2 regions of the Arthrobacter zhaoxinii genome follow, and region 2 is predicted to be linked to the other one. Evidence: riboswitches for the same ligand, from Rfam matches in the RefSeq annotation. Region 2 holds a riboswitch; the other holds the start of a gene.
What was found. Region 2 has a riboswitch for cyclic di-AMP ahead of N2K95_RS02880 (C40 family peptidase). Riboswitches for the same ligand answer to the same signal wherever they lie in the genome.

Region 1: another riboswitch for cyclic di-AMP. It lies ahead of N2K95_RS07975 (LysM peptidoglycan-binding domain-containing protein); the one in region 2 lies ahead of N2K95_RS02880 (C40 family peptidase).

The regions. Positions count from the first base shown of each region.
Region 1 covers NZ_CP104275.1:1,689,719-1,705,367, reverse strand. Annotated here, with positions in the region: gene N2K95_RS07990 (sulfurtransferase TusA family protein) at 1-108, shown strand, start outside; gene ligD (non-homologous end-joining DNA ligase) at 105-1,127, opposite strand; gene N2K95_RS07980 (MFS transporter) at 1,200-2,396, opposite strand; cyclic di-AMP (ydaO/yuaA leader) riboswitch at 2,909-3,057, shown strand; gene N2K95_RS07975 (LysM peptidoglycan-binding domain-containing protein) at 3,061-3,936, shown strand; gene N2K95_RS07970 (response regulator) at 4,030-4,704, opposite strand; gene N2K95_RS07965 (ATP-binding protein) at 4,701-7,229, opposite strand; gene kdpC (potassium-transporting ATPase subunit KdpC) at 7,233-7,841, opposite strand; gene kdpB (potassium-transporting ATPase subunit KdpB) at 7,905-10,055, opposite strand; gene kdpA (potassium-transporting ATPase subunit KdpA) at 10,058-11,719, opposite strand; gene kdpF (K(+)-transporting ATPase subunit F) at 11,719-11,808, opposite strand; gene N2K95_RS07940 (TetR/AcrR family transcriptional regulator) at 12,132-12,830, shown strand; gene N2K95_RS07935 (SDR family NAD(P)-dependent oxidoreductase) at 12,827-13,576, shown strand; gene N2K95_RS07930 (alpha-amylase family glycosyl hydrolase) at 13,588-14,925, opposite strand; gene N2K95_RS07925 (hypothetical protein) at 15,057-15,308, shown strand; gene N2K95_RS07920 (transglycosylase domain-containing protein) at 15,313-15,649, opposite strand, start outside.
Region 2 covers NZ_CP104275.1:608,818-624,466, forward strand. Annotated here, with positions in the region: gene N2K95_RS02875 (M23 family metallopeptidase) at 1-627, shown strand, start outside; cyclic di-AMP (ydaO/yuaA leader) riboswitch at 777-936, shown strand; gene N2K95_RS02880 (C40 family peptidase) at 940-1,764, shown strand; gene N2K95_RS02885 (C40 family peptidase) at 1,783-2,583, shown strand; gene N2K95_RS02890 (HNH endonuclease) at 2,845-3,345, shown strand; gene mobA (molybdenum cofactor guanylyltransferase) at 3,345-4,043, shown strand; gene N2K95_RS02900 (DUF6457 domain-containing protein) at 4,080-4,364, shown strand; gene N2K95_RS02905 (molybdopterin molybdotransferase MoeA) at 4,361-5,656, shown strand; gene fdhD (formate dehydrogenase accessory sulfurtransferase FdhD) at 5,750-6,595, shown strand; gene N2K95_RS02915 (hybrid sensor histidine kinase/response regulator) at 6,674-8,389, opposite strand; gene N2K95_RS02920 (ABC transporter ATP-binding protein) at 8,583-10,463, shown strand; tRNA gene N2K95_RS02925 (tRNA-Arg) at 10,505-10,578, opposite strand; gene N2K95_RS02930 (MarR family winged helix-turn-helix transcriptional regulator) at 10,611-11,144, opposite strand; partial or broken gene N2K95_RS02935 (MMPL family transporter) at 11,229-13,190, shown strand; gene N2K95_RS02940 (hypothetical protein) at 13,212-13,856, opposite strand; gene N2K95_RS02945 (inositol monophosphatase family protein) at 13,947-14,750, shown strand; gene pcrA (DNA helicase PcrA) at 14,842-15,649, shown strand, end outside.

The DNA of each region.
Region 1 (15,649 bases), 1.1 Mb from region 2:
CAGGCCACGGATGCGATTCCGCGCTGGGCAGCCGAGAGCGGCTACCCGGTCACGGATTTCTCCAAGCGCGGCCCGGCCGAGTGGTCGATCACGGTGCAGAAGGCCTAATCCTTCCGGCGGGCCCGGCTGGGCTGGACCCGGGGCGGCTCCCCCGGCATCTTCGGATAGTCCGGCGGGAAGGGCAGCTCGCCCAGCCCGTTGGCGAGGTCCCGCTCCCACCAGCCCAGCAGGACGTCGATGGACCCCGGCCGGGCGGCCATGTCCGCCCAGGGATCCCCTATAGTCCGCAGGCGCTCCGGAACCGTCTGCATGGTGAAGTCTGCAGGATGCACCCGCTCCAGCTCCTCCCACGCGACGGGGCAGGAGACGGGTGCGTTCGGGAGTGCCCGGGGGCTGTAGGCGCCGGCCATGGTGCGGTCACGGTTGGCCTGGTTGAAGTCCACGAACACGCGTTCGCCGCGTTCTTCCTTCCACCAGGCCGTGGTCACCTTGTCCGGCATCCGGCGCTCCACCTCCCGGGCCGCGGCGATGACGGCGTGCCGGACGTCCAGGAATTCATAGTCCGACCGGATCGGGGCGAACAGGTGGATGCCGCGGTTGCCCGAGGTCTTGATGAACGCCTCCAATCCGGCCTCGGCCAGGATGGACCGCAGTTCCTGGGCCGGCCGGACGGCGTCGTCGAAGTCCGTGCCCGGCTGGGGATCCAGGTCAATGCGCAGCTGGTCCGGGTTGTCCGTGTTGTCCGCCCGCGAGGGCCAGGGATGGAACACCACCGTGTTCATCTGCGCGGCCCACACCGCGGCGGCCGGCTCGTCCAGCACCACCTGCGGGTGCGACCGGGCGCTGGGGTACGTGACGGTGACCGAGCGCATCCAGTCCGGCATGCCGCGCGGCGGGTTCTTGGAGAAAAAGACTTCCCCGCCGATGCCCTCCGGGAACCGCTCCAGCGAGACGGGCCGCCCGCCGTTGGCCCGGATGAAAGCATCACCGACTTCCGCGAAATAACGGGCCAGATCCAGTTTGGTGATGCCGGGATCAGGCCAGATGACCCGGCCGGGGCTGGAGATGCGGACCTGCCGATCCCCTTCCGGGCCGGGGACGGTCAGGGTGGTTTCCTCGCGTGCCATGGTGCTGCTTTCCCTTGACGGAGCCGTGTGGGAAAGAGGTTACCGTGTCAGCCGGCCGGAACACCCGGGGGCTTACTCCACCGGTGTGCCGGGGCGGTAGTTCTTCCGGCCGTGCACAAAGTAGTAGAGCACGGTGGACGCCAGCAGGACGGCGGCGAGCACCCAGTACATTCCGTGGAAGCCCGTGAACGGCAGGAGCGCACCCAGCAGCAGCGGGCCGAGGCCCACGCCCGCGTCCATCAGGATGAAGAAGGTGGAGGTGGCCAGGCCGATCCTGGCAGCCGGCGCCATGCTCACGGCAATCGCCTGGGCACACGGCATCAGGGCACCGAAACCGAAGCCCACGAAGATTCCGGCCGCCGCCATCACCATGTCATTCGGGGCGTAGGCCAGGAGGGCCAGGCCGACGGCAAAGGACACCAGGGTCGGGTAGACCACGGCGTTGTCGCCGTGCCGGTCCTGGATGCGTCCTACGAAGAGCCGCGAGACCAGCACAACGCCGGCGTAGACCACAAAGAAGAGGCTGGCGCCGAGCGCCAGGCCTTCGCTCTGCGCGTAGGAGTTGAGGAAGGACAGGATGCCTGCGTACGCCGCACCGGCAATGAACATCACCGAGGCGATGGCAAGTGCGGACGGATCGATGATGTCCGTCAGGTGCATCCGCCACTTGTTCTTCTGTTCCTCGGGGCCGGGTATGCGTTCAGGCAGCCGCAGCACCAGGGAGAGCGCCAGGGCGACGGCGGCACAGCCGGCGGCGAACAGGAACAGGGCGCGGTAGCTGACGGAGTTCACCAGGAACACGGCCAGGAAGGGGCCGATTGCCGTGGCCAGGGTGGTGGAGATACCGAAATAGCCGGTTCCCTCACCGCGCCGGTGTACGGGAATGAGCCCCATGACCGAGGCGGAGATACTCGTACTCGCCGCACCGAAGGCCATGCCGTGCAGTATCCGCACGGCCAGCAGCAGAGCCAGGTTCGAGGCCGGAATGTAGAGCAGCGAAGCGGCCACGAAGACCGCGAGGCTGATCACCAGCAGGCGTCGGCGTCCTACGAAGTCCAGGAACTTACCCGCAAACACGCGCGCCGCGAGGGCGCCGAGGACGAAGGACCCGGAGGCGAATCCGGCCGCGCCGTCCGAGGCGGCGAACTCCTGCACCGCGTAAAGCGCCATGGTGGTCATCAACAGATAAAACACCAGTGAAATAAAGAGATTGGTGATGATCGCCAGCACAAATCCCCTGGTCCATAATTTCGAACCGCTGCCAGCCACTGCTCACTCCTGTTTGTCGACATCTGCCGCCCCATATTGAAAGGCTGCCTAACAATTCTACGCGCAGCCGGACGCGGCTAGGGCGCGCAAAGCAGCGCCGCTTTTCGTGATCCCGGGCACATTCCTTTTCGTGATGATGCTGCTGGGGTGCATGGGAACCCAGGCGCCACTTCCGTAACCGCGCCTGTTTTTTCGGCCCCGAACAGCGGAGGGGAAGCCCCCGGAGTGCTGTTCCCTGGTGCCCCTGTTACCCACGGGATTACAGGGATTTCACCTGCACATTGTCCGAAGTTGGGATGGGCCGGCGAACCTTGTTAAAATCGAGTTGAATGTTGTGCGAAGTGGCAGGTGACGGGCAAATCGAGTAGCATACCGCGCCCCCGATCACACGCCCAAGAGAAGCAGATCACATAATGGTTATCCAACCGTAACTATCCAGTACGGTTATACCCATGCCGCTTTCTGATGCGGCTCCCCCGGGCTTGTTACCTAGCTCTGCCGCTGGTCCCGGGGTCCACAGATCGCACAACCACGGCAGAGGCGGGGGAACCATTTACGGGTTCCTTGAATCCTTGGGGTTAAGCCGACCGGTTTCCACCGGCGGCCGGGTGTCTCCCATCCGAATCCGACAGCTCACCTCGCAGGTATCGGGAGAGGTTATTACATGACTTTCAACAAGACTCGTGGACGCCACCGCGCCGAGAACATCGACGCCCGCACCACCATCGCACAGGCCGTTGCAGGCCGCGGCCGCACCATCGGAAGCACCGCTGCTGTAGTAGTGGCCGGTTCCGGCCTCATGCTCGGCATGGCTGCTCCGGCCTCCGCCGGTGTTGTCGCCAACGACAACTACACCCCTGCACAGGCTGTTGCTCCGGTTGCCCCGGCCGCTCCCGTTGCTGCCGCTCCGGCCGCTGCCCCCGCAGCTGCTGCCGCCACCCACACCGTGGTCTCCGGTGACACCCTGGGCCAGATCTCCGCCGCTTACGGCGTCGGCCTGGACACCCTGCTGTCCCTGAACGGCCTGTCCCTGGCCTCAGTGATCTACCCCGGTGATGTCATCACCGTTGCCGGCGAGGCCGCTCCGGCGATTGCCGCTGCACCCGCTGCGTCCTACGCACCGGTTGCCGCACCGGCCGCCGCAGCCGCACCGGCTGAGGCCGCCAACCTCGGCGTCGTCACCACGCAGGGAACGTCATTCTCCGCTCCCGCTGCCTCCGGCACCAACGCCATCATGCTGGCTTCGGCTCAGTCGCAGCTGGGCGCAGCCCAGGACTGCACCGTGCTGGTTGAGGTTGCCCTGCGCGCCGCAGGCCACAACGTGGGAGACCTCGGTCCCGCACAGCTGGCCGCCTACGGCACCCAGGTCTCCACCCCGGAGCCCGGTGACATGGTCTTCTACGCCGACGGCGGCATGGGCCTGGCCCACATTGCCATCTACGTAGGCAACGGCGAAGCCATCCACAGCGGCTGGAACGGCAACCAGACGGTTGTCCAGTCCGTCAACGTCGGCTCCGGCCCCGTGTTCTACCGCGCATAAGGCTTCCTAGCCCCAACGTGCAAAGATGAGCGCCCGCCCCCGTTAGGGGCCGGGCGCTCATTGCGTTAACGGGCAGGCCCTGCACCGGCAGAGTCAGGGCACAAACCGGTACCCCATGCCGTGTTCGGTCAGCAGGTGCGCCGGAGCAGCCGGGTCACTCTCCAGTTTCCGCCGCAGCTGCCCGATGTACAGGCGCAGGTAGCCGGAGTCCGTGGTGCCCGGACCCCAGACATTGGTCAACAGCGTCTGCTGGGTGATCAGCATCCCCGGATGGGCGAGCAGCTCCGCCAGGAACCGCCACTCGGTGGGGGTGAGGCGGATGTCCGAGCCGTCGTCGAGCCGGGCGATCCGCCGCGCCGCCAGATCCACCCGCACCGCCCCGAAAGTGATTTCGCTGGGCCCCGCCGTGGACGGGGACCGGCGCGACAACGCACGGATCCGGGCCAGCAGTTCTTCGGTGGAGAAGGGCTTCGTGACGTAGTCGTCCGCTCCGAGGTCCAGTGCCCGGACCTTGTCCGCCGGATCGATCCGACCGGACACCACCAGGATCGGCACGGCACTCCAGCCGCGCACGGCTTCAATGACGTCCATCCCGCTCAGTCCCGGCATGCCCAGGTCCAGCACCAGCAGGTCCGGATGGGTGTCCACCGCCTTACGGATGGCGGCGCTTCCGCTTTCCGCGGTCACCACCTCGTATCCGTACGCGCTCAGGGTGATCCGCAGTGCCCGGAGGATCTGTACGTCGTCGTCGGCGACCAGGATCTTCATCCTGCCACCGCCGACAGTCCGCCCGCGGGGATGCGGGGTGCGGCAACCGGCAGTGAGAGGACCATGGTCAGTCCGCCGCCGGGGGTGTCTTCAGTTTCCAGTGTTCCGCCCATTCCTTCCGTAAATCCCTTGGCCAGGGCCAGCCCGAGGCCGAGCCCGGTGGAGTTGTCGATGTCCCCCAGCCGCTGGAACGGAACAAAAATTTCCCCCCGCCGCTGTTCGGGAACGCCCGGTCCTGAGTCTATGACGCGGATTTCCACCCGCCCGGCGAACTCACTGACCGACAGCACGCATCTGATTCCTTCCGGGCTGAAGCGCACCGCGTTGGCCAGCAGGTTGACCAGCACCCGCTGCAGGAGCACAGGATCGGCCAGGACCACGCGCGGTGCAGCAGGGATTTCGAGTTCCACCTCCGCCGGGCCCAGTTCCAGCTCCTCGAGCGCCGGCAGCACCGCATCGGCGACGTTCAGCGGCTCCAGGCTCACCCCGACGACGCCGGCCTGCAGCCTGCTGACGTCCAGCAGGCTGGTGACTAGTCCGGACAGGGAGGCGAGGGATTCCTCGGCGGTGGCCAGCAGTTCGTTCCGGTCCTGCTCGGACCAGGTGACGTCCGTCGCCCGCAGGCTGGTGACGGCGGCCGTTGCGGCCGTGAGCGGACGGCGCAGGTCATGCCCGACGGCGGCCAGCAGCGCCGTGCGGACCTTGTCCGCTTCAGCCAGCGAGCCCAGTCCCCGAGCGGTTTCGGTCAGTTCCCGGTGCTCCAGCGCTGCCTCCAGCTGGGCGGTAATGACCGCCAGCAGGCGCCGGTCCGACGCCGCCAGTTCGCGGCCCCACAAATCCAGGAAGCAACGCTCCCCGACCGGCAACCGGGTGAAGGCCGGGTCGTCGGGCGTGACGGACGCCGGCCAGTCGCCGTCGGCGTACAGGTCTTCGCCCTCGGACCGCATGCGTGCGGCGCTGACGTTGAAGGCCTCGCGGGTCCGGCTCACCAGGGCACCCAGTGCGTCCTCCCCGCGCAGCACGCTGCCGGCCACCGAGGCCAGCAGTTCGGATTCCGACGCCGAGCGCCGGGCGGTTCGGGCCCGCCGGGCGGCGGCATCCACCACGTAACTCACGAGCATGGCGTTGACGATGTATAGCCCCAGCGCCAGCATGTGGGACGGGGTGGCCACGGTGACGGTATAGAGCGGAGAAATGAAGAAGAAATCCAGGGTCAGGCCCGAGAGCAGGGCGGCGAACAGCGCCGGCCAGATGCCGCCGACGAGGGCCACCAGGATCACCAGGAGCTGGTAGCTGAGCACGTCGCCGGTGATGGTTTCGGCGCTGCGCACGGACACCAGCCCGGCGGTGAGCAGCGGCCCGCCCACCAGGGCGAAGCCGAAGCCGAGCAGGCGCCGGCGCACCGAGAGGGCACTGCCGAAATGCGGCAGCACCAGGGTGCGGGCGGCCGCCGAGTGGGAGACCATGTGCACGTCGATGTCCCCGGACTCCCGGATAACCGTGGCCCCGATTCCCGGCCCGGACAGCAGTGCCGCGATCCGGGGGCGCCGGCTGACACCCACCACCAGCTGGGTGGCGTTGACGCTGCGGGCAAAGTCCACCAGCGCCCGCGGAACGTCGTTTCCCACCACCTGGTGGAAGCTGCCGCCGAGCTTCTCCACCAGGAGCCGCTGCGAAGCCAGCTCCCCCGGTTCCGGTCCGCGCAGTCCGTCGGCGCCGGAGACGTGCACGGCCAGCAGCTTACCGCCGGCGGACCGGGCTGCAATACGTGCTCCGCGGCGCAGCAGGGTGCGACCCTCGGGGCCGCCGGTGAGCGCCACCACCACCCGCTCCCGTGCCTCCCATTTGCGGCTGATGCCATGCTCTTCGCGGTAGCGGTTCAGCGCCGAGTCCACTTCGTCGGCCAGCCACAACAGGGCCAGCTCGCGCAGGGCCGTCAGGTTTCCGAGGCGGAAATAGTTGGACAGGGCGGCGTCGACCCGTTCGGCGGGGTAAATGACGCCGTCGGCCAGGCGGCCCCGTAGCGACTGCGGAGTGAGGTCCACCAGCTCCACCTGTTCGGCGCCGCGCAGGACGGCGTCCGGCACGGTTTCGGCCTGCAGAGTGCCGGTGATCTGCTCGATCACGTCGTTCAAGGAGTCAATATGCTGGATGTTCACGGTGGACAGGACGTTGATCCCGGCGTCAAGCAGGGCCTGCACGTCCTGCCACCGCTTTTCGTGCTTTCCCCCGGGCACGTTGGTATGGGCGAGTTCGTCCACCAGCGCATATTCGGGCGCCCGCGCCAGGACCGCGGGCAGGTCCATCTCCTGCAGTTCCAGCCCCCGGTGCCGCAGGACCGCGCGCGGGATAGTCTCCAGGCCCTCGGCCACGGCGGCCGTCCCGGCGCGTCCGTGCGTTTCCACCAGCGCGACGACGACGTCGGATCCCTCGTCCCGGAGGCGGCGCCCCTCTTCGAGCATGGCGTAGGTTTTGCCCACACCGGGTGCCGCCCCCAGAAAAACCCTTAGCTGTCCTCGCGTCATGGACTAAGTGTCCAGCTCCGCCAGCGAAATGTTCAAAAGCAACACGTTGACGGTGCTGCTGCCGAGAATTCCGGCGAACGGGGCCTGCGTGGCGTCGTCGACCAGGGCAGAGACCTGCTCCGGTTCCAGGCCGCGTTCCCGCGCCACCCGGTCCACCTGCATCCGGGCGTATTCGGGGCTGATGTGCGGATCCAGCCCCGAACCCGATGCCGTGACGGCATCGGCGGGGACATCTTCCGGAGCCACACCTTCCAGCTCTGCCACGGTCCCCCGGCGCTCCGCCACGGCGGCGGCCAGGTCCTCGCTCAGGGGGCCGAGGTTGGAACCGCTGGAGGCCCCGCCGTCGTACCCGTCGCCGGCCGCGGAGGGCCGGGACTGGAACCACTGGGGCAGGGCCGCGCCGTCGGCGTCCGTGAAGGACTGGCCGATCAGCTCCGAACCCACGTCGCTGCCGCCGCTGCTGACCATCGAGCCGTTGGCCCGGCCGTGCAGTGCGGCCTGGCCGATTCCGGCCACTGCCAGCGGATATCCGACGCCGAGCACGAGCGTGAGCACCGCCAGGACGCGGAGGGAGACGCCAAGCTGGCGCATGCTGCTGCGGACGGGGTTCATTTCCTGCTCCTTGTAAGGGACGTGCTGCGTTTGATGAGGTGGATGCGGATGATGGATGCCATGTCAGAACCCCGGGATCAGGCTGATCAGGAGGTCGATGAGCTTGATCCCGATGAACGGAGCAATCACTCCGCCCACCCCGTAGATCAGCAGGTTGCGGCTGAGGATCGAGGAGGATCCGGCGGCCCGGTACTTCACGCCGCGCAGCGCCAGCGGAATCAGTGCCACGATGATTACCGCGTTGAAGATCACCGCGGAGAGGATGGCCGAGGCCGGCGAATGCAGCTGCATCAGGTTCAGCGCGGCCAGGCCCGGGAAGACGCCTACGAACATGGCCGGGATGATGGCGAAGTACTTGGCAATGTCGTTGGCGATGGAGAAGGTGGTCAGCGCGCCGCGGGTGATGAGCAGCTGTTTGCCGATGCCGACGATGTCGATCAGCTTGGTGGGGTCCGAGTCCAGGTCCACCATGTTGCCGGCTTCCTTGGCCGCGGAGGTGCCGGTGTTCATGGCCACCCCGACGTCGGCCTGGGCCAGTGCCGGGGCGTCGTTGGTGCCGTCACCGGTCATCGCCACCAGGTGCCCGCCGGCCTGTTCGCGGCGGATCAGGGCCATCTTGTCTTCGGGGGTGGCTTCGGCGAGGAAGTCGTCCACTCCCGCCTCGGCGGCAATGGCCTTGGCGGTGTACGGGTTGTCGCCGGTGATCATGACGGTGCGGATGCCCATGGCCCGCAGCTGGGTGAAGCGTTCCTTCAGACCCTCCTTAACCACGTCCTTGAGGTGGACGACGCCGAGCACCCGGGTGCCGCCGTCGGCGTCCCGGACCGCCACCAGCAGCGGAGTGCCGCCCCCGGTGGAGATCTTCTTGACCTGGTCCTCGACGGCCATCAGGACGTCCACCTCTATTCCGCCGGATTCGGCGGTCCAGTCCAGGATGGCCGAGGACGCTCCCTTGCGGATCTTCGCTCCGTCGGGGAAGTCCATGCCGCTCATCCTCGTCTGGGCAGTGAACGGCACACTCACGGAGCCCGCCGGCGGTTCCGGCCGGCAGCCCTTCGCGGCAGCCAGCTCCACCACCGACTTGCCCTCCGGGGTGGGATCACCGAAGGAGGACAGCACGGCGGCGTCGATCAGGTCGGTGCTCTCGGTGCCGTTGATCGGGATGAACCCGGCGGCCTGGCGGTTGCCGTACGTGATGGTGCCCGTTTTATCGAGCAGCAGCGTGGTGACGTCACCGGCGGCCTCCACGGCGCGGCCGGACATGGCCAGGACATTGCGCTGGACCAGGCGGTCCATGCCGGCAATGCCGATGGCGGAAAGCAGCGCGCCGATGGTCGTGGGGATCAGGCAGACCAGCAGGGCCACCAGGACCGGGATGCTGACCGTGGCAGACGAGTAGCCGGCCAGCGGGTTGAGCGTCAGCACCACCACGATGAAGACCAGGGACAGGGTGGCCAGGAGAATATTCAGCGCAATCTCGTTGGGCGTCTTCTGCCGTGCGGCACCTTCGACGAGCCGGATCATCCGGTCCACGAAGGTTTCACCGGGTTTGCTGGTGATCCGGACAACTATCCGGTCCGACAGGACGCGGGTGCCGCCGGTGACGGCCGAGCGGTCGCCGCCGGATTCGCGGACCACCGGGGCGGATTCGCCGGTGATTGCCGATTCGTCCACCGAGGCAATGCCGTCAATGATGTCGCCGTCGCCGGGAATGATCTGCCCGGCTACGACCACCACCACGTCGTCCAGGCCCAGATCGGCCGAGGGGACCTCTGAGACGGCGGCCCCGAGGGCGGCGGGATCACGGCCGGAGTCGTAGCCCTCCACCCGGTAGGCGGTGGTGGTGGCCCGGCTGTTGCGCAGGCTGGCAGCCTGCGCCTTGCCGCGGCCCTCGGCCACCGCTTCAGCGAGGTTGGCGAAAATGACGGTGGCCCAGAGCCAGCCGGCGATCAGCCAGGAGAACGCGCCGGGAACGGGGGTGCCGCCGGAATCCTGCGGACCGCCGAGGAAGGGTTCGGCGACGGCGATTGCAGTGATCAGGACGGCTCCGATTTCGACAATGAACATCACCGGGGTGCGGACCATCAGCCGCGGGTCCATTTTCCGGAAGGCTCCGGGCAGGGCGGCGGCCAGCGATCCAGCGGTGATGCCGCGGGCGGCAGGAGCCGGTGCCGGGGCCGCTTCGGACTCCAGGGGTTTGGTAAGTGTGGACATGGTTATTGCAGTCCTTCCGCCAGGGGACCCAGCGCGAGTACGGGAAAGAAGGTCAGGGCGGTCACGATCACGGTGACGCCGCACAGCAGCGTCACGGACTGCGGCCGGTGGGTGGGCAGGGTGCCGGCCGAGGCGGGGACCTTGCCCTGCTCGGCAAAGGCTCCGGCCAGGGCGATCACGAAGATCATCGGCAGGAAGCGTCCCACGAGCATGGCCACGCCGAGTGCCGTGTTCAGCCACGGGGTGTTGGCCGTAAGCCCGGCGAACGCGGAGCCGTTGTTGTTGGCCGCGGACGTGAAGGCGTACAGGACCTCGCTGAACCCGTGGAGTCCGGTGTTCAGGATGGAGGTGCCCTCGATGTCGGCCCGGATGCCCGGGACCGCGAAGCTCAACGCAGTTCCCGCCAGGACCAGGGTCGGCATGGTGAGGATGTACAGGCTGGCGAGTTTGATTTCCTTCGGACCGATCTTCTTGCCGAGGTACTCCGGGGTGCGTCCCACCAGGAGGCCGGCCACGAAGGCGGTGATGATTGCCAGGATCAGCATGCCGTAGAGTCCGGAGCCGACGCCGCCGGGGGCGACTTCGCCGAGCATCATGTTCAGCATGGCCATCATGCCGCCCAGCGGGCTGAAGCTGTCATGCATGGCGTTCACCGCACCGGTGGATGTCAGGGTGCTGGTCGAGCCGAAGAGCGTGGACGCGGCGATGCCGAACCGCTGTTCCTTTCCTTCCATGGAACCGGCTGCACCGTCCGCGGCACCGAATTCGAAGGCCGTCATCGCGGCCAGCGACACCGTGAAGATTGCAGCCATGGCCGCCAGGATGGCGTACCCCTGCCGGCGGTCCCCCACCATGGTGCCGAACGTGCGGGGCAGGCTGAACGGGATAACGAGCATCAGGAAGATCTCCACCAGGTTGGTCCACCCGCTGGGATTCTCAAACGGATGGGCGGAGTTGGCGTTGAAGAAGCCGCCGCCGTTGGTGCCCAGCAGCTTGATGGCTTCCTGGGAGGCCACCGGCCCGCCGGGGATGGTAGAGGTGCCGCCGATGAGGTTGGTGACCGAGGTGAAGCCGTTGAAGTTCTGGATCACGCCGCCGATCATCAGCACCATCGCACCCAGGACTGCCCCGGGCAGCAGCAGCCGCAGCACGCCGCGGGTCAGGTCCACCCAGAAGTTGCCGATGGTGGATGAGTTGCGTCCGGCCAGGCCGCGGATCAATGCCACGGCCACGGCCAGTCCCACGGCTGCCGAGAGGAAGTTCTGCACAGCGAGGCCGAGCATCTGCACCGCGTAGCCCATGGTCACTTCCGGCGAGTAGGACTGCCAGTTGGTGTTGGCCACGAAGGACGCCGCCGTGTTGAAGGACAGGGCCTCGGGCACCGCCGGAAGTCCGAGCGAGCCCGGCAGCAGCGGCTGGACGCGCTGGAGCAGGTAGAGCAGGAGCATGCTCGCTCCGGAGAACACCAGGACGCCGCGCAGGTAGCTCTGCCAGGCCTGGCCGGAGGAACCGTCCACTCCGGCCAGGCGGTAGAAGCCGCGCTCCACGCGGAGGTGCTTTTCGGAGGAGTAGAGCCGGGCCATGTAGTCGCCGAGCGGCCGGTAGACCGCAGCAAGCAGGACCACCAGGCTAAGGGCCTGCGCAACCGTTACCCACCCGCCCATCAGAACCGCTCCGGGCGGATAAGAGCAACCAGGAGGTAGCCGGCGGCGGCCACCCCGAGGCAGAGCGCCAGGACGTTGAAAACGATCACAGCTTTTCCACCGCCCCGGCCATCAGGACAAACGCAGCGAAAAGCCCTGCGAAGCCCACCACAAATAGAACATCAAGCACGGGAATTGCCCCCAGCCGGTCAGCGTGCCGCCACTGGCAGCACGGGCACACCTTGTGCCGCATTCGATTAGATGCCTCCGCCGGCGCCCGGATGACCATCCTCACGTTTCCCTCACGCAGGGGTGCCAAACCCTTACGGAATGCATGTACCGGGCGTTTTATGACCTCGTCTTCCGGGTCTGCCCCGGAGCGCCGCCCGGGCCGGTATACACTGTAAACTGACGCCCACCGAAGGAACACACCTTGTCCCGGAACCTGCCCCTCAGCCCCGCTGCTATAGCTGCGGCCGCCGTCCGCATCGCTGACGCGGACGGTTTGGATGCGGTATCCATGCGCCGGGTGGCGGCTGAGTTCGGGGTTTCCGCCATGGCGCTCTACCGCCATGTGGCGGACCGCAGTGCCCTGCTGCTGCTGATGGCCGAGGCCGCGGCCGGGGATTACGCGCTCCTGCCGGGACGCGGCCTGGGCTGGCAGGAAACCCTCGAACATCTGGCCGACGCCCAATGGCGTGCCTTCACGGCGCACCCCTGGCTGCTGCGCATTGTCCTGACTCCGCGGCGGCTCGTGAACATGGCAACGCCGGCCGAGGTGGAACTGGTCCTTACCCGCCTGCGCTCCGCCGGCCTCAGTGAAGAAGACGGCTTTGACTGCCTGCTGGGCATCTCGGCGGCCGTGATCGGCACGGCTGCCATCACGACGGCGGCACATTCCGGGGCACCGGAGAAGTCCGGGCAGGCAGCAGCCGGGCATAGCCGCTGGACCGCGGACGATGCAGTGGAGCATCCGCAGGCAGCCCGGTTCCAGGCCCGGGGCATCAGCTATCCGGACTCGCGCCGGTCACTGGAGTTCTTCGTCGCGAACTTCATTGCCGGCGTCGAACAGAACCTCAACAAAGCTCCGGACGCTGACAAACCGTCCGGTTTTACGGAAGGAAGCAAATGAAACTGAACAACAAGACCGCGATCATCACCGGAGGCGCCGGCGGCATCGGCCAGGGCATTGTCCGGCGGTTCCTCGCCGAGGGCGCCAAGGTGGCAGTAGTGGACATCGACCAGGCGCAGGGCGACAAGCTCCTGGCCGATCTGGAGGGCAAGGGAGAGGTCATCTTCATTGCCAAGGACATCTCGCTGGCCGAAAACGCCGCAGCCATCGTGGCCGAAACCGTGGAGCGCTTCGGCGGCCTGGACATCCTGGTCAACAACGCGCACGCCTCCAAGCAGGCACCCATCATGGAAACCACGCCGGAGATCTGGGACCTGTCCTTCAACACGGGCACCATGGCGACCTTCCACCTGATGCGCGCCGCCTACCCGGAGCTGAAGAAGACCCGCGGCAGCATCATCAACTTCGGCTCCGGCGCCGGTATCAAGGGCCTGCCGAACCAGGTGGCCTACGCAGCGGCTAAGGAAGCCATCCGCGCCATCTCCCGCACCGCGGCCAATGAATGGGCCGTGGACGGCATCCGCGTGAACGTCGTCTCCCCCGTCGCGCTCACTCCCGGCATTGTCCAGTGGAGCAAGGCGTTCCCGGAGGCCTACCAGGAAGTTGTCGACGGCGTCCCGCTGGGCCGCCTGGGCGATCCCGAAACGGACATTGCCCCCATCGTCGTCTTCCTTGCCAGCGAGGATTCGCAGTACCTGACCGGCCAGACCCTCATGGCCGACGGCGGCACCATCAAGCTGTACTAGGCCAAGCTGTACTAAGACGCAGGGCCGAGAACGGCCCAGCCCAGCGCCTGCAGAGCCAGCCGCCCGCCCGTTCCGTCCAGCCCGCCTGCACCGGCGAGGACGTCCCGGGCGGCGGCCGGCACCTGCACGGTGACCGAGGTGTCCGCGAGGTTCATGGCCACGAAGAGCGAGTGGCCGGCGTCGTACACCTCGTAGACGAGCTGCTCGTTGGCCAGTGTGTGTACCCGGGTGCGGGCGGCATGCACCCAGTGGTGCCGGCGCCGCAGCCCGATCAGTTCCTGGTGCAGATGGTAGAGCGGCTGCCCGACCGCCGAGAGCTCGTCCGGCGAAGCGGGGAAGGACGGACGGATGTCGTCGTCTCCCCCGGCGCGGTCTTCCTTGATGCCGCGGTACCCCTGCTCGTCGCCGTAATAGACCACCGGAGTGCCCGGCAGGGTGAACAGGAGCACCAGCGCGTGTGCCAGCCTGCCGGAGGGGTCCAGCCGGCTGGCAATGCGGGTCACGTCATGGTTGCCGATGAACGTCAGCGGAACGAAGGTGTCCAGGAAGGTGTTGTGCCGCTCCAGTGCGGCCGCCAGTTCGTAGAAGTTCGCCTCGGCAAGGGAACTCCAGACCGCCTTCCACAGTTCATACTGGGTCACGGAATCCAGCTGGCCGGCGAGCACGTCCGCCGGATAGTCGCCGTGGATGTACTCCCCGACGAAATAAGCTTCGGGGAACTCGCTGCGCACATTGTCCAGCACGGCGGCCCAGAACGACGACGGCACGGCGTAGGCGGCATCCAGGCGCCAGCCGTCCGCGCCGCGGCGCAGCCAGTGCTTCATCACGTCGGCCACGAAGTCCGCCACGGCCGGCTCGGCGTGGTTCAGGGCAACCAGGTGGTGGTGGCCCTCGAAGTCCGCGTAGTCCGGTTCGGTCCCTGGTGTCCAGCCCTGCGGCCAGGTGATGCCGAACCAGTCCGCCGTCGCCGCCTCCGGGCCCTGCTCCAGCGCCTGCCGGAAGGGTGCGAAGGAGCGGCCGGTGTGGTTGAAGACGCCGTCCAGCAGGACCCGGATTCCGCGGGCGTGCGCCTGCGTCACCAGTTCGTCGAAATCTGCGTCGTCGCCCAGCCGAGGGTCGATGCGGTAGTAGTCCGTGGTGTCGTACCCGTGGGTCTCGGAGGCAAACACCGGCCCGAGGGCGAGCCCGGAGGCGCCCATCTCCACGAGGTAATCCAGCCACGGGACCAGCTTCGCCAGCCCGTGCTGCACGGGGGCCTGCTCCGGAAGAGCCGCCTTCTCGGCGCCGGCGAAGCCCAGCGGGTAGACCTGCCACCACACCACGTGATCCACCCAGTCCGGCGTCGTCATACGGTTTCTTCCCTTCGCGTGGTGGAGTAATGCCCCTTACAGTCTGCCATCAGCACGCTTACCTTCGGGAATTTCCTCCCGGCCGGCTGCGCTTAAAGCAGGAGAACCAACCGCAGAAAGAGAAGGACACCATGGCCTCAACAGCCGATGAAAACATCCAGCTTTCCACCCGGCAGCGGGTCATTGACTATGTGGCCCGCTACGGCCGGGTCCAGCCGCAGGACATTGCCGAGGAGTTTGACCTGGGCGGGGTGCAGACCCTGAATGTGCTGACCGAACTGGAAGAGATGGGTGCGCTCCGGCTGGTTTCCGGCGGCGACGGCGTTGCCGCCGTCCCCACCGGGCAGTCCCTGTGCGATCCCTACACCGGCACGTGCATCTAGCGCCCTAGCGCAGGCGGGCCGGGACCGAGGGGAAGTCCTTCGCCTCGTACAGCTTGGCGGCCGCGCTCATGTACTCGGTCCATTGCGCGCCGGCGATGGCGGAGCCGTCAACGTAGGAACGGGTCACGCCGTTGATCGACTGGTTGTTCAACGTGGAGTACGAGTTCCAGTTGCCCACCCAGGACGCGGTGGAAATGCCGGTGGTGTAGCCCACGGTCCAGGTCTGCTCGGACATGTCGGTGGTGCCGGTCTTGGCCGCTGCCGGAACGCCGATCGGGTGGATACTGCCCGGGGAGCCCTCGACCAGTTTCTGCAGCGGCTGCGTCACGGCAGCGGCCACG
Region 2 (15,649 bases):
ATTACCGCTGCAACATCGGGACTGATCCTTACAGCTGCCATGCCGACGCATGCGGCAGCAGACAATCCTCCGGTCACGCTCGAGCCGGTAGCCGTTGACGCACCCGTCTCCGCTGACCCCAACGCCGCCATCGGATTCGAGCGGACCAGCGTGAGCAGCAAATATGACCCGGATGCCAAACTGGCGTCCATTTCGGTCGCTGCAGGGTCTCATGCGGTTCCCGCTGCTGCCAAAGGCACGCTCTCCACACCCCTGGACTCCGCGCTGGTGCAGACCTCCGGGTTCGGCCACCGGACCAGCCCCATCACCGGGGAGGCCGGCGAGATGCATAACGGCCAGGACTTCGCCGCCACCTGCGGGACCGCCGTCAATGCTGCGGCATCCGGCACCGTGGTCTTTGCCGGCTGGCACCCGTACGGGGGTGGAAACCGCGTAGTGGTAGATCACGGCAACGGGGTCCAGACAACGTACAACCACCTTTCCAACATTGCCGTCACTGTGGGCACCGAAATCGACCGGGGATTCCTGGTGGGAGCAAGCGGCACCACCGGATCTTCAACCGGCTGCCATCTGCATTTCGAGGTCATGGTTAACGGTGAAGTTGTCGACCCGTTGAATTGGTTGTAACCGCACCAAATGAATGCACCGTAACCGGTTGAATATCATTTCGTGACCGGAACGTGACATACCTCAAATGTTGCTGTACGCTCACACTCGTGCCTGATTCGCCAACGATGGGGCACCTTCGAACAGATCGCCTAGCTCTGCCACTGTTTGAAGTCCGTTCGCAGAATCGCATGGCAGAGGCGGGGGAACCAATTTCGGGTTTCGAAAGAAACCCTTGGGGTTAAGTTGCAAAAGGCCATTAGGCCGGGCAACCGGGTGACTCCCATCCGAATCCGACAGCTCACCTCGTAGGCAATTGGGAGAGGCAAACCTGTGTCATCAATTACTCATGGCCGCCGTCGTGCTGCCACCGTACAGACCAACCCGATCGCTGCACTTTCCAAGGCAGTCAGCAGCAACGCCGGAACAGTAGGCCGACAGGCCGCCGTCGTAGTTGCAGCATCCGGCCTCGTGCTGGCTGCAGGACTTCCTGCACAGGCATCCGTCAGCACGGACCGCCAGGCACTCGCAGCAACCCCGCTGAACATCGTGACGGGCAGCGTTACCGCTCCCGCCAACGCACCGTTCGAGCTTCCCCTGGTTGCCCCGAGCTCCACGTCCGGCGCTGAATACCGTGCACAGCTCGCCGCCGAAGCAGCCGCAGCCAAGGCAGCCGAAGAAGCGGCAGCCGCCCAGGCAGCTGCAGCGCAGGCCGCCGCAGCCCAGACCGCTGCAGCCCAGACCGCCGCCAGCAACGCTCCGGCAGCTTACGCACCGACAGCACCGACAGCACTGGCAGCCACCTCCGGCTACGAAGCTAAGGCTGAAACGCCGGCAGTACAGGCCTCCAGCAACGTCGGAGCTGCCCTCGTCGCTTCCGCCTACGGCCAGATCGGCGTTGCGCAGGACTGCACCGCCATGGTCGAGAAGGCCCTGCGCTCCGTCGGCAAGTCCGTTGGTGACCTGGCCCCCGGCCAGTTCTTCCAGTACGGCTCCGTGGTTTCTTCCCCGGCACCCGGCGACCTCGTCATCACCGGCGGCCACGTTGCCATTTACGTCGGCAACGGCCAGGTCATCAGTGGTGGCTTGAACGGTATGAACACCGGCCTGCATTCCCTCTCCGATCTGCCGGGCGCCAGCTTCGTCCGCGTCAGCTAAGCCCGGTCCCGAGACATCATGACCTCAACGACTGAGCGCGCCCGCCACCGGGCGCCGGTGGCCCGCGCCACCACGCTGAACGCCCTTGCCGGCGCTGTCAGTGCCAACGCCGGAACGGTCGGCCGCCAGGCCGCCGTCATTGCGGCAGCCTCCGGGCTGGTACTGACCACCGGTGTTGCAGCCAATGCCTCCGGAGCTGACGCACCCCGCGACGTCCGGACCAGCGCACTGGATCTTTCCTCCGTATCGACACTCCATGTCCCCGCAGACGTGGCCGTGTCGTTCGAGCGTGCCGGAATCGCCGGTTCCACGCCCGCACCGGTGGTAGAGCCCGCAGCCCCGGTTGAAGCTCCGGTTGCCGACGCACCGGTGGCCGTTGCCCAGGAAGCGGCGGCCGCTGCTCCTGCCCAGGCCCGCGGCAACGCCGGCGCACCGGTTTCCACCTTCAACACTGAGGCTGTCGCCAAGCCCGCAGCGGCTGCCCCGTCCGGAGCAGCGTCCACCATTGCCGCTGCTGCGTATGCACAGCTTGGCGTCGGCCAGGACTGCACCATGCTGGTGACTAATGCCCTGGCCGCGGCCGGCATCAACCACCACGGCTGGCCTGCCAGCTACCTCTCCCTTGGACGGACGGTGAGCGCAGCTGAGGCTATGCCCGGCGACCTGATCTACTACGCCGACGGCGGCATGGGTATGGCCCACATCGCTGTTTACGTGGGCGGCGGACAGGCAGTGCACGGCGGCTTCAACGGTGGCTCCACCGTTGTGGCTCCGGCTGAACTCGGTTCCGGCGGCGTCTACATCCGTGTAGGCGGCTAAGCAGCCCCGGCAAGTCAGCATCGCAAGGCCCCTCCTTCGGGAGGGGCCTTGCTGCGTTAAGCCCGGGTCGCCGCGTTAGGCCCGGGTCGCCGCGGAGAGGCCCAGGCGGGTACGGCGGTTCCGGTTCCGGTCCCGCAGCACCGGCATAAATGGCCAAGATCGCGATCCCGTTCTACTCTTGCATAGACAATCGAAGTGCCGTTTGCGGCAAAGGTGTCTTGTACTCACCGGTTCGTGGGCGGCAGACGAAGAGGTATGTGCATGCGCACTCTCGTTCTGAACGCTGGATATGAACCGCTGGCCGTGATCACCTTCCGCCGCGCTTTGGTGCTGGTTCTGAACGGAAAGGCGAGCGTGGTGGCGGAGAGCGGCGAGCCGGTGGTCGGGCCCAATGAAATCCTTCCCCGACCGTCGGTCATCCTCCTTCACCGGTATGTCAAGATTCCCTATCGCGAGGGCACCGTTGCCACTCGCCGCGGCGTGCTGCGCCGGGATAACCATGAATGCGCCTACTGCGGCAAGGCCGCCGCTACCGTGGACCATGTGGTCCCGCGGTCCCGCGGCGGTGACGACAACTGGGAAAACCTGGTCGCCTGCTGCCTGCGCTGCAACAACACCAAGGGGGACCGGACGCTGGCCCAGCTCGGCTGGGAGCTGCGGATTTCCCCGAGAGCGCCCCGCGGAGCGCGTTGGCAGATCCGCGAACTCGAACGCCCGTCCCCGCAATGGGATCCATTTCTGCAGAATGACACCGCTGCCTGATGTCCGCTACGCCCCGCTATGACGCCATCATCCTCGCCGGAGGCCGGTCCACGCGCCTTGGCGGCACACCCAAGGCACTGCTCTTGGCTGACGGCCGAACCCTGCTGGAAACCACCCTTGCCGCCATCCCGGACGCCCGGCACATCGCCGTAGCAGGGCCCCCGGAACTGGCAGCCCGGCTGGAGGCTGCGCCGACCGAAGGAACCCGGCGGACGCCGGTACTGGTCCGTGAAGAGCCGGCCTACGCCGGTCCGGCCGCCGCGGTCGGGGCGGCCGTCACCGCCCTGGCCGCCCTGGAGAGGGACACGGGCACTCCACGCGGCAGCAGCGCGGGCGACGGCGGCGCCGGGAGTCCGGCCGATAGCTGCCCCTGGACATTGGTCCTGGCCTGCGACATGCCGCAGATCGCCGCTGCCGTTCAGGTGCTGCTGGCAGCGTCCGCCTCGGCTCCGGATGAGAGCCTGCTGGCAGTGGACTCCACCGGAAACCGCCAGCCGCTGGCGGCGCTCTACCGCACACCAGACCTTCGTGCCGCCGTCGCTTCCGTGGCCTCGGAAGGATTGGCGAACAAGCCCATGAAGGCGTTGCTTGCTAGGGTGCAATGGAGGGGTGTTGATGTTCCCCCGGGAAGTACAGCCGATGTTGACACCTGGACCGATGCACAATCGCTGGGTGTGAGCGCCGGGGACGTGCCGTAGGACCGGGCAGTCCCCAAGCGATACGAAGGAGCACGAATGGCAAGCCAGAAGGAACAACTCGAGGCATGGAGCAGCAGGCTGCTGCAGGCATTGGAGCTCGAGGGCACGCCGGTGGATGTCTCCGCTGTCCTCGACCTGGCTGCGGTTGCAGCACACAGCGTGGTGCGGCCGGCGGCACCGCTGACCACTTTCATTGTCGGGTACGCCGCAGGACTTGCAGCCGGCACCGGACAGGCCGACGACGCCGTGGCGATGCGCGCGGCCATGGCAGTAGCGGCCGATCAGTGCCGTGACGCCGCGGCGGAAGGAGACGCCCAGTGAGCGACCCCGCCGCACCCGTCATCCTTCCAGCCCAGCCCAACGCATCCTGGGTCCAGGCCCGGCACGCTGCCTATGCGGCTGCCCGCCCGCTGCCCTACGAAACCGTGCCGCTTGACGAGGCCCTCGGCCGGATCCTGGCCCTCGACACCGCGGCCCTGCAGCCCGTTCCGCATTACGCCTCTGCAGCTATGGACGGGTGGGCAATCGCCGGACCGCCGCCATGGACGGTAATTACCCACGAGGAACCCCAGGTGGAACGCTGGCAGGTCCACCGTGAATCCGGGCGCCGTGCCCTGCAGCCGGGCGAGGCCGTGGAAATCCTCACCGGCGGACTGATCCCCGAAGGTGCGGACGCCGTCCTGCGCTCGGAAAGCGGTACGGTCTCTGCCACCACGCCGCCGCAGCTAACCCTCGGCGACCGTGCACGGGAGTCGGAACCGCGGCCCGGCGAGCATATCCGGCCGGCCGGAGAAGAGGCCTCGGCAGGGGAGACCGCCATTCCCGCGGGAAAGCTGCTCAACCCCGCCCACATTGCCCTGGCTGCCGTGTGCGGGCATGACACCCTTCCGGTGCTGCGCTCCCCGCGCGTCTCGCTGCTGCTGACCGGTGACGAGGTCATCGAAGCAGGCCTGCCCGAGCCCGGCCAGGTCCGCGACACCTTCGGTCCCCAGCTGCCCCAGCTGATCACGATGCTGGGCGGGCGGATCGACGTCGTGCGTCGCCTGCCGGACCGGCTGGAGGAAGTGGTGGCAGCGCTGAGCAGCGAAGCGACCGACGAACACTCCATTGCCATGTCTTCCGGTGACGTCCTCGTTACGACCGGCGGTACCGGGCGGTCCGACGCCGACCACCTGCGCCGTGCCCTGGAGGACGTCGGCGCGGAACTTCTCATCGACGGCATTGCCATGCGTCCGGGCCATCCCACGATGCTCGCCCGCTTGCAGGACGGCCGCCTGCTGGTGGCGCTGCCCGGCAATCCGCTTGCTGCCATGATGGCGGTCTTCACCATCGTCCAGCCGCTGCTGGACGGACTCCGGGGTGCCCCGATCTCCCGTGAACGCCACGTCCTGGCCGGTGTGGACCTGGAACCGCTGCCCGGAAGGACCCGCCTGGTTCCCTGCAGCATCCAGGAGGACCGTGCCATGCCTTCGCCGTATTTCCGGTCCGGGATGCTCCGCGGACTGGCCGAAGCAGACGCCGTGATGGTGGTGCCGCCGGAGGGCTGCATCAGGGACCAGGCCGTGATGGCGCTGCCCCTGCCGTGGCAGGTTAACCGCGCGCCCGCCGGGTAAACCCGGAACCCCGGTAACCCCGAATAACGCACTACCCGGGGCGGCGTCAGCCGCCCCGGAATCGAACCAAAGCACCAAAGACAGGGAGACACCATGGGACGGGTTACCCAACGAGGACGGGTTACACGGTTCCGACTGGACGGCAACGTCAGCCGGCGGGACGACGTATTGGCGGGGGAGGAACCGCTTGAAATCCGGATCGGCGGCAAGTCCTTCACGGTCACCATGCGCACGCCGGGTGACGACTTTGACCTGGTCGCAGGGTTCCTGGTCTCGGAAGGGGTGATCTGGGATCCGGCGCAGCTGGTCAGCCTGCGCTACTGCTCCGGAGTGGATGAGGAAGGCAACCAGACCTTCAACGTGGTGGACGTCCAGCTCCGGCCGGGCACCCCGCTTCCGGACACCGGGATGGAACGGCACGTCTACACCTCCAGCTCCTGCGGCATCTGCGGCACGGCCTCCATCGAGGCAGTCCGGAAGTCATCGCACTTCGACCCTTCCGAGGACGCGGTCCGGCTGCCATTGGACATGCTGGCCGCCCTGCCGGACCGGCTGCGCGAAGGGCAGAAAGTGTTTGACAAGACCGGAGGCGTCCACGCGGCCGGACTGTTCAACGCCGACGGCGAGCTGTTGTGCCTGCGCGAAGACGTGGGCCGGCACAACGCCGTGGACAAGGTGGTGGGATGGGCTCTTCGCGCCGGGATGCTTCCGCTGCGCGGCATGGTGCTGCAGGTCTCCGGACGTGCGTCCTTCGAGCTGGTCCAGAAGGCCCAGCTGGCGGGAATCCCGGTGCTCGCGGCCGTCAGTGCACCGTCGGCCCTTTCCGTGGATCTTGCCAAGGACGGCGGACTGACGCTGATCGGTTTCAGCCGCGGTACGTCCCTGAACTGCTATTCCGCGCCGGAACGGATTCTGGCCGCAGCCCCCGCGCCGGTGTAGGCAGCGGAGGCAGGCCCGCCGCTCCGGACCGGCACGGACCGGGCGGGGTCCGGGGCCGGCCCCGCCCCTCCGGATCCCCTAGCGGGCGGCCGGAAGCTGGACCGTGGCTGTGGTGCCCTGGCCCACTTTCGACACGATGCCCAGTTCGCCGCCGTGCTGGAGCACAATGTCCTGGACGATGGCCAGGCCCAGCCCGGTTCCCGGGATGGCGGCGGAGGTGGCGTTGGAGGCACGGAAGAAGCGCCGGAAAAGATTGGGAAGGTCCGCTTCCGGGATGCCGATGCCGGTGTCGCGGATCTGTACGCGCACCCCGGGCCCGGCGCCGTCCGGCTGTACCAGTGCGGCACTGATTTCCACTGATCCGCCGGCAGGGGTGAACTTCACCGCGTTGGAGCAGAGATTGGTGAACACCTGCTCCAACTGGGCACGGTCTCCGTCCACCAGCAGCGCATCGGAGCCGAGCTCCAGCCGGAGGTCCAGGTTGTTGGTGACGGCGGCGGGTGCCAGCGAAGCGGCAACGGCCCGGAGGAGTTCCTCCAGATCCACTTCTTCCACCTCGAGGCTGCTCTCGTCCGCGTCCTGCCGGGAAATGGTCAGCAGGTCGCTGATCAGCTGGTTGAGCCGGACAGCGTTGCGCCCCACAATCTTCAGCATCTGGGCGACGTCCTCCGGGATGTCCCCGCCGGAACCGTCCAGGATGAGGTCAAGGTACCCGGTAATCGAGGTCAGCGGCGTCCGCAGCTCATGGTTGACCGTGGCCACGAAGTCGGTCTTGGCCTGGTCCAGTTCGCGCTGGCGTTTGAGCACCATCCGCTGGGCCGTGATGAGGTTGCCCTGCACGAGGCCGTGCGCCAGGTTTCCGCTGACATGCTGGATCAGCGACATCTCCGTGCTGGTCCAGTCCCGCGGAGAACCCTCTCCGGCAAGCCAGAGCAGGCCGAAGGCCTGGTCCCCGTGGCCCAGCGGCACAATCACCGAGGTCCGCAGCCCCGCAGCGCATGCCGCTGCGCTGATCGGCAGCGGCTCGTCGCCGGGTTGGCCGTGGTCTTCCACCGCCAGCGCCCGGCCCCGCTCCCACAGAGTCTCAGCCAGCTCCCCGGCGGTATGGGCGCCCAGCTCAGGCATGCCTCCCGAGGTGGTTCCCTCCCGGCTCCAGGCCAGCGTCAGCACCGGGACGCGCTCGTCCGGGAACGTTACCAGTTGTACATGGTCCGCTTCGAAGGTGGCTCCCAGCCCGTGAACCACCACCTCGGCCATCTGCTGGGGATCGTTCGTGGCCCGGACCGCATCCGAAATGCGGCGCGTCTCCTCCCGCAGCCGGGCCGCGGCCATCCGCCGTCCGCGGCGGGCGGAGGCAGTGGCCAGGATGAGGTTGACCCGGCGGGCCAGGTCCTCAGGATCCACCGGGCTCGCCACGAAGTCGGCAATGCCCAGTTCCACCATGAAGTCCATGTCCACGCCGGCCTCGCCTGCCACCAGGATGACCGGCAGCTTGGTGATGGCGGGTTCGTGCCGCAGCCGCTTGAGCATGTCCATGCCGGCAACCTGCCGGATGGTGGAATCCACCACCGCCAACACCGGCGAAGCGGTCCGCGCAGCCTCCATGGCTTCGTCTACGTCCTGCACCGGAACCGCGTCCAGTCCCGCGTCGGAGAGGATGCCGGCTACAACGGAGAAGACAGCGGGCTCCTCCACGGCAACCAGGGCCTTGGGGCGGGGGCCTGTGCCGGGTTTGTCGCCCTCCGTAGAGGTGTCTGCCGTCGGAAAGGCAGAAGTTTTTAGTGCCGGGGACATAACGACCTTTCGTCAGTGCCCGGTTCAGCTCTAGGGGCAGCGTTAGGAAGTGTAACAGCACTCCGGAGGCCCCGAGGTGATACGACTCACCCTCGCCGGATGCCGCGGACCCTGATTTCAGCCCCTGGCGATCGGCCGGGAACAGCCCCCGGACGGGCTTAAGCTGGAACGTGCAGATATCGGAGGAACAGACATGAGCATGGAAGGCGCAGCGTGGGGTTCGCTGATGCAGATCTCCCGCGCCAAGGGCGGCGACGGCAAGATCTCGCGGGACACGCTGAAACGGATTGTCCGCTTCGCGGCTCCCTATCGGACCCGGCTCCTTGGCTTCGTGCTGTTGTCGGTGGTGGGCGCGTTCCTGGCCGTGGCCACACCGGTCCTGGCCGGCGAGGTGGTCAACTCGATCGTGGCCGGAACAGCCCCCGCAGTGGTGATCCGGCTCGCCCTGCTGATTGCCGCCGTCGCCGTCGCTGATGCGGCCGTTTCCCTCGCCACGCGCTGGTTTTCCTCGCGCATCGGCGAAAGCGTCATCCTGGACCTGCGCACGGCCGTGTTCGACCACGTCCAGAAGATGCCCATCGCCTTCTTCACGCGTACCCGGACGGGCGCGCTGGTCAGCCGGCTCAACAATGACGTAATCGGTGCCCAGCAGGCTTTCAGCGGGACCCTTTCCGGTGTGGTGAGCAACGTCGTCGCCCTGATTCTGACCCTGATCGTGATGCTCGGAACCTCGTGGCAGGTGACCGTGCTGGCCATGCTGCTGCTGCCGGTGTTCCTGCTGCCGGCAAGGCGGATGGGCGGCCGGCTTGCCGCACTCCGGCGGGAGGCCGCCAACCACAACGCGTCCATGGGCACGCAGATGACCGAGCGGTTCTCCGCACCCGGCGCCACCCTGGTCAAGCTGTTCGGCCGGCCCGACGCCGAATCGCGGGAGTTCGCGCTGCGTGCCTCCCGGGTGCGGGACATCGGCGTGAAGATGGCCATGATGCAGGCCGTCTTCGTGACGGCCCTGACCCTGGTGTCCGCGCTGGCGCTGGCCCTGGTCTACGGACTCGGCGGCTACCTGGCGCTCCAGGGCAGCCTGAACACGGGCGACGTCGTGACCCTGGCGCTGCTGCTCACCCGCCTGTATGCACCGCTGACCTCCCTGGCCAATGCCCGCGTGGAGATCATGAGTGCCGTGGTCAGTTTCGAGCGCGTCTTCGAGATCCTGGACCTGCGCCCGCTGATCCGTGAAAAGGAATCGCCGGCACTGGTGCCGGAGGGACCGCTGAGCGTGGAGTTCGACGACGTCCGGTTCGCCTACCCCACCGCGGACAAGGTGTCCCTCGCATCCCTGGAGGAGGTGGCCGTCCTGGACAACCGCGGCGGCGAGGACGTCCTCCACGGAGTGTCCTTCCGGGTTGAACCCGGGCAGACCGTCGCCCTGGTCGGAACCTCGGGGGCAGGGAAGTCCACCATCGCGCAGCTGCTGGCACGCCTGTACGACGTCGATTCGGGGGCCGTGCGCTTCTCCGGCACCGATGTGCGGGACCTGAGTTTTGCCGGCATCCGGCAGGCCCTGGGCATGGTGACCCAGGATGGGCACCTGTTCCACGAGACCATCCGTGCCAACCTACTGCTCGCCCGCCCGGAGGCCGGCGAGGACGAGGTCTGGGATGCCCTCCGCCGGGCCCGGCTGGAGGACATGGTCCGTTCGCTGCCGGACGGTCTGGAAACGCTGGTGGGGGAGCGGGGCTACCGGCTGTCCGGAGGCGAACGCCAGCGCATGACCATTGCCCGGCTGCTGCTGGCCCAGCCGCGGATCGTGATCCTGGACGAAGCCACCGCCGCGCTGGATTCCACCTCCGAGGCAGCAGTCCAGGCGGCACTGGGCGAGGCCTTGGAAGGACGGACCGCCGTCGTGATTGCCCACCGGCTCTCCACCATCCGCAACGCGGACCGCATCCTGGTGATCGAGGGCGGGCGGATTGCCGAACAGGGAACGCATACGCAGCTGCTTGCACGGGGCGGGCGCTACGCAGAGCTGTACAACACCCAGTTCGCGCCCGAGCCGGCGGACGCAGTGGAATAACAGCTTCTTCGCTGAACCGGGGGTCCGGTTAAAGAAAAAAGTGCCCCCGGCCGGAATCGAACCGACGACCTGCCCTTTAGGAGAGGGCCGCTCTATCCTACTGAGCTACGAGGGCGGACCGCCGGGTTACCGGCGGGCGGTACCAGCTTACCCGTTTCTCCCGGTGCGCGGGTGCAGCCCCTCCGGTGCGCCGCCGTCTGCGGGCACCGCGGTGCCGCCGGCCTGCTGGGCCGAAATGTGCCGGTCATAGCTCTCACGGATGGACTGCATAAAGCCCAGGATGGTGCGCAGCTCCGTTTCCGTATACCGGGACATGACCTCGTCGGTGAGGGCGCCCAGGGGGCCGAAGTAGGCACCGGCCAGCTGCATGGCCAGCGGTTCGAAGTGCAGGGTGACCTTCCGCCGGTCCGCATGGCTGCGGTTGCGGTGGATGTGGCCGATGCGTTCCAGCCGGTCAATGACGGCGGTGGTGGCCCCGGAGGAGGTGCCCAGCCGGGCGCTGAGCTGACCGGCGGTGAGGGCCTCATGGCGCATCTCGGCCTCCATGATGAGCACCAGGGCGCGCATGTCCGTGGCATTGAGGCCGTTTGAATGCGCAAAAGCGTCCGCGACACGCTGCCCGTCCAGGCTCATGCCGCGGAGTGCGTCGACGATATCCCGCCGTAGCTCTTTGTCTTCCACAGCCCAATAGTAACTGGGAATTGAAGTATCTCTATATCTGAGATACTTTCGAGCAGAGATACTTTAGACGGCTGGGAGAAGCACATGTACGCAGGGATAGTGAAGAACGCCAAGACGGCGTGGATCACGCTGCTGATCGGGGTGGCCGTCATCATCGGCCTGTTCGCCCTGCCCGCACAGGAAAACGACACCTCGGGCGTGGGCGGGCTGAATGACAAGTACCAGTCAGCCCAGGTTGCCGAACTGCTCGAGGAGTTCCCGGACGCGCAGGAATCCTCCGCGATTGTGGTGGTCTCCCGCGAAGACGGCGAGCCGCTGACGGACGCGGACACCGCCGGCATCGCCGGGATCAACGCGGCGGCTGCGGAAGCCGGCGCCTCGGGCCCGCCGCCGCAGGTTCCGCCGGTGGTTTCGGAAAACAAGCTCGTGGCGATTGTTCCGCTGACGCTGCAGGCCGCCGCCGACGACGGCGACGCCGTGTCCGCGGAGGTCGAGAACCTGCGGGACGCCGTGTCCGAGGCTGCACCGGAGGGCGTCCGGGCGGAACTGACGGGCGGGGCCGCCTTCAGTGCCGACCTGGCCGGGGTGTTCTCCGGAGCCAACTTCGTGCTGCTGACCGTTACGGCCGGCGTCGTTGCCGTGCTGCTGCTGATCACCTACCGTTCGCCGTGGCTCTGGATCGTGCCCCTGGCCATTGTCGGCGCTATTGAACAGCTGGCCGCCAAGGTGGTGGACCTGCTGGCTCCGGTCACCGGAATCACCGTGGATCCGTCCGCCGTTGGCATTACCAGCGTCCTGGTCTTCGGCGCGGCCACCAACTATGCACTGCTGTTGATTGCCCGCTACCGGGAGGAACTGCGCGTCCACGACTCGGTGTACGAGGCGATGCGCAAGGCCCTGACCCGGACCAGGGAGGCCATCATTGCCAGCGGCGGCACCGTGATCCTGGCCCTGCTCACCCTGTTGTTCACCGACACCCAGAGCTACCGCGGCCTCGGTTTCTCCGCCGCCATCGGCATTGTGCTGGCCATCTTCAGCGCCCTGTTCCTGCTGCCGGTTGCCCTGGTGCTGCTGGGCCGCAGGCTCTTCTGGCCGTTCGTGCCCAAGGTGGGGGATCCGGCCAAGGAAGGCAAGTTCTGGGGCCGCCTGGGTGAAGCCACCGCACGCCGCCCCAAGACCATCGCCGGCACCGCCGTCGTCGTCCTGCTGGCCCTGGGCAGCGCGCTGTTCACCCTGCAGATCGGGCTGAGCGAAAACGAACAGTTCCGCGAGAAGCCGCAGGCAGTCACCGCGGCCGAAACCCTGTCCGAAGGCTTCCCCGCCGGCTCCTCCTCGCCCGTCACCGTCCTGGTGGATACGGACGCCGCGGATGACGCCGTCGCCCAGCTGTCCGGCATCGAAGGCGTCACTGCCGCCACGCCCGGAACCGAGCATGACGGCCGCACCCGGGTGGAACTGATCACCGGCTACGAGGCCGGCACCGACGAAGCCAACACCTTCATCACCGATCTGCGCGAGGGTCTCGCGGATGAGGACTATGAGGCACTGGTAGGCGGGGAAGCCGCAGAGCGGGTGGACCAGCTGTCCGCGAACCAGCACGACACGGTCCTGGTGGTGACCTCCGTGATTATCCTGGTGTTCCTGGTCCTAATGATCCTGCTGCGCTCCCTCGTGGCGCCGGTGCTGCTGGTCGCCTCGGTGCTGCTGACCTTCCTGGCCGCCACCGGGCTGAGCTGGCTGGTGTTCGAGAATGTGTTGGATTTCCCGGCCATGGATGTGCAGACGCTGCTCTACTCCTTCCTGTTCCTGGTGGCTCTGGGTGTTGACTACAACATCTTCCTGACCACCCGGGCACGGGAAAACGCGGTCTCCATGGGCACGAAGCAGGGCATGCTGGCAGCACTGCGCTCCACCGGCGGCGTGATCACCAGCGCCGGCATCCTGCTGGCGGCTGTGTTCGCGGTGCTCGGCGTGCTGCCGCTGGTGACCCTGACCCAGGTGGGCATCATCGTGGCGATCGGCGTCCTGTTCGACACCCTGCTGGTACGGACCGTGGTGGTCCCGGCCCTAACCTTTGTCCTGGGCGACAAGTTCTGGTGGCCGTCCAACCCGGCGGGTAAAGACGGCCACCACGGACGCCACGAGGCTAAGCCCGAGCAGGATCCAGCGGGCGACGGTCAGCGCACCGGCCAGGGCGGCATCACCGCCCGTTAGCTCGGCGGCACCGAGGGCGTTGTCAATGGCAATGTTTTCCCACAGGTCGGCCACCACGAAGAGGATCGGCGCACTGAAGAGCACCCAGCGCAGCGTCCGGCGCTGGGTGTTCAGCCCGATGATCAGCAGCCAGGTCATGCCGAAGACCAAGGGAAACAGGGTGCCTGCGGTCTTGTGCACATAGCTGAGCCGGCCGAGGGCGTCTGCGTCCATCGCAGCGCGCAGGGCGGCCAGATGGTCCTGGCCGTAGCCGAAGACCAGGGAATCGGGCATCGCCAGGCCGTCCGCAAGCTGGCTCAGCTGGCCGAGCACCATCAGGTGCAGGTACCAGAACAGGAACAACGTTGTCACCACCCCGGCAATGACAATCAGCCCGGGGCTGCTCTTCCCCTGCGGGCCCGTTCCCGGGCCAGCGTCCGTTGCCCCCGGACTGCCCGTGCGGGGAGAGCCTGCGGATGGTCCGTGTTTGGCGGCGCGCTGCGCGGCGGTTTTTCCCATAGGTACAGTATGGCCGCACCCCTCCCGCGTCCTGCGCCGCCGCCAGTGCCCGCCTGTCCCGCGCGAAGGCGGACGGCTAGGCTGGGGATTATGACTGCCGATGCGCGCCCCGAAGACCTGGCCCTGGCCGCCGAGCTGGTCCGGGAGGCCGGGCAGCTTGCCCTCCGGATGCGGGCAGAAGGGCTGACCGCGAGCGAAAAAACCTCGGTGTCCGACGTCGTTACCGCCGCGGACCGCGAGGCCGAGGCACTGGTGGTGGCCAGGCTGCGCGAACTGCGCCCCGACGACGGAATCGTGGGGGAGGAGGGGGCCAGCCACCGGGGCACCTCCGGCAGGTCCTGGGTCATCGACCCGGTGGACGGCACGTACAACTTCTTCGCCGGATCCACCTACTGGTGTTCGGCGATCGCACTGCGGACCGAGCCCGGTCCGCACGAAACGCCCGGAGATCCCGATGTGCTGCTTGGCGCCATCTACCAGCCGCAGGAAGACCGGCTGTGGATCGGCGGCAAAGGCTCCCCGGCCACGCTCAACGGCTCGGTGATTGCGCCGCCGGCGGACGAACCCCTGGACCGCCTGTCGGCCGGAACCTACATCCATCCCACCTGGCTGCTGCGCCCCGAGGTGTCCGGACCCTGGACGGCGGCGGCCTCCCGGGCCGCGACCATCCGGATGATGGGATCAGGCTCCTGTGATCTTGCCCGTGTGGCCACCGGCCAGTCCGGTGCCTGGTTCCAGCACAGCTGCCCGGAATGGGACTGGCTGCCGGGCAAGGCCATAGTTCGAGCCGCTGGCGGCAGCACCGCCGTCGTCGAAGTAAACGGCTTCCGCTGGCACATTGCCGGGACCGCCTCGGCTGTGCGGGAAATCCACGGCGCGCTGACCTCCAACTGAACCGGCAGGGGGCTGCCGGAGGAGCCACCGGGGGCTGCCGGTTTGGATGCTCGCAGGAATGTCGGCCGCAGCGCCTAGACTTAAAGCCATCATGGACTATCTCTTTGATCCACTCTTTCCCGCACCCCGCAAGAACGAACCGGCGCCCGCAGCCACGGCACCGCATGCCGACACTGCCCGGCGGGGCTCCTCCTACGCGGATGAAAGCCGTGCCGCGGACCTGCTGCAGGGGCTGAACCCGCAGCAGGAGGAAGCGGTGAAGCACGCCGGCTCGCCGCTGCTGATTGTTGCAGGCGCCGGATCCGGCAAGACCCGGGTGCTCAGCCACCGGATCGCCTACCTGCTCGCCACCGGACGCTCCAACCCGGGACAGATCCTGGCCATCACGTTCACCAACAAGGCCGCCGCCGAAATGCGTGAGCGCATTGAAAACCTGGTGGGTGGCGTCGCCAAGACCATGTGGATCTCCACCTTCCACTCCTCCTGCGTGCGGATCCTGCGCCGGGAAGCCAAGACCGTGGGGATGAACTCGAACTTCTCCATCTACGACTCCGCGGATTCGCTTCGCTTGATCACCCTGGTGGCCAAGGGCCTGGATCTGGACCCGAAGCGCTTCACGCCGAAGTCCATCATGCACAAGATCTCCGCCCTGAAGAACGAACTCATCGACGAAGAGTCCTACGCGGAATCAGCCAACTACTCCGATCCCTTCGAGCAGGCCGTAGCGGACGTCTACAAGGGCTACGCGCAGCGGATGCGCCAGGCCAATGCCATGGACTTCGACGACCTGATCGCCCAGACCGTGTTTATGTTCCGTGCCTTCCCCGGCGTGGCCGAGTACTACCGGCGGCGCTTCCGGCACATCCTCGTGGACGAATACCAGGACACCAACCACGCGC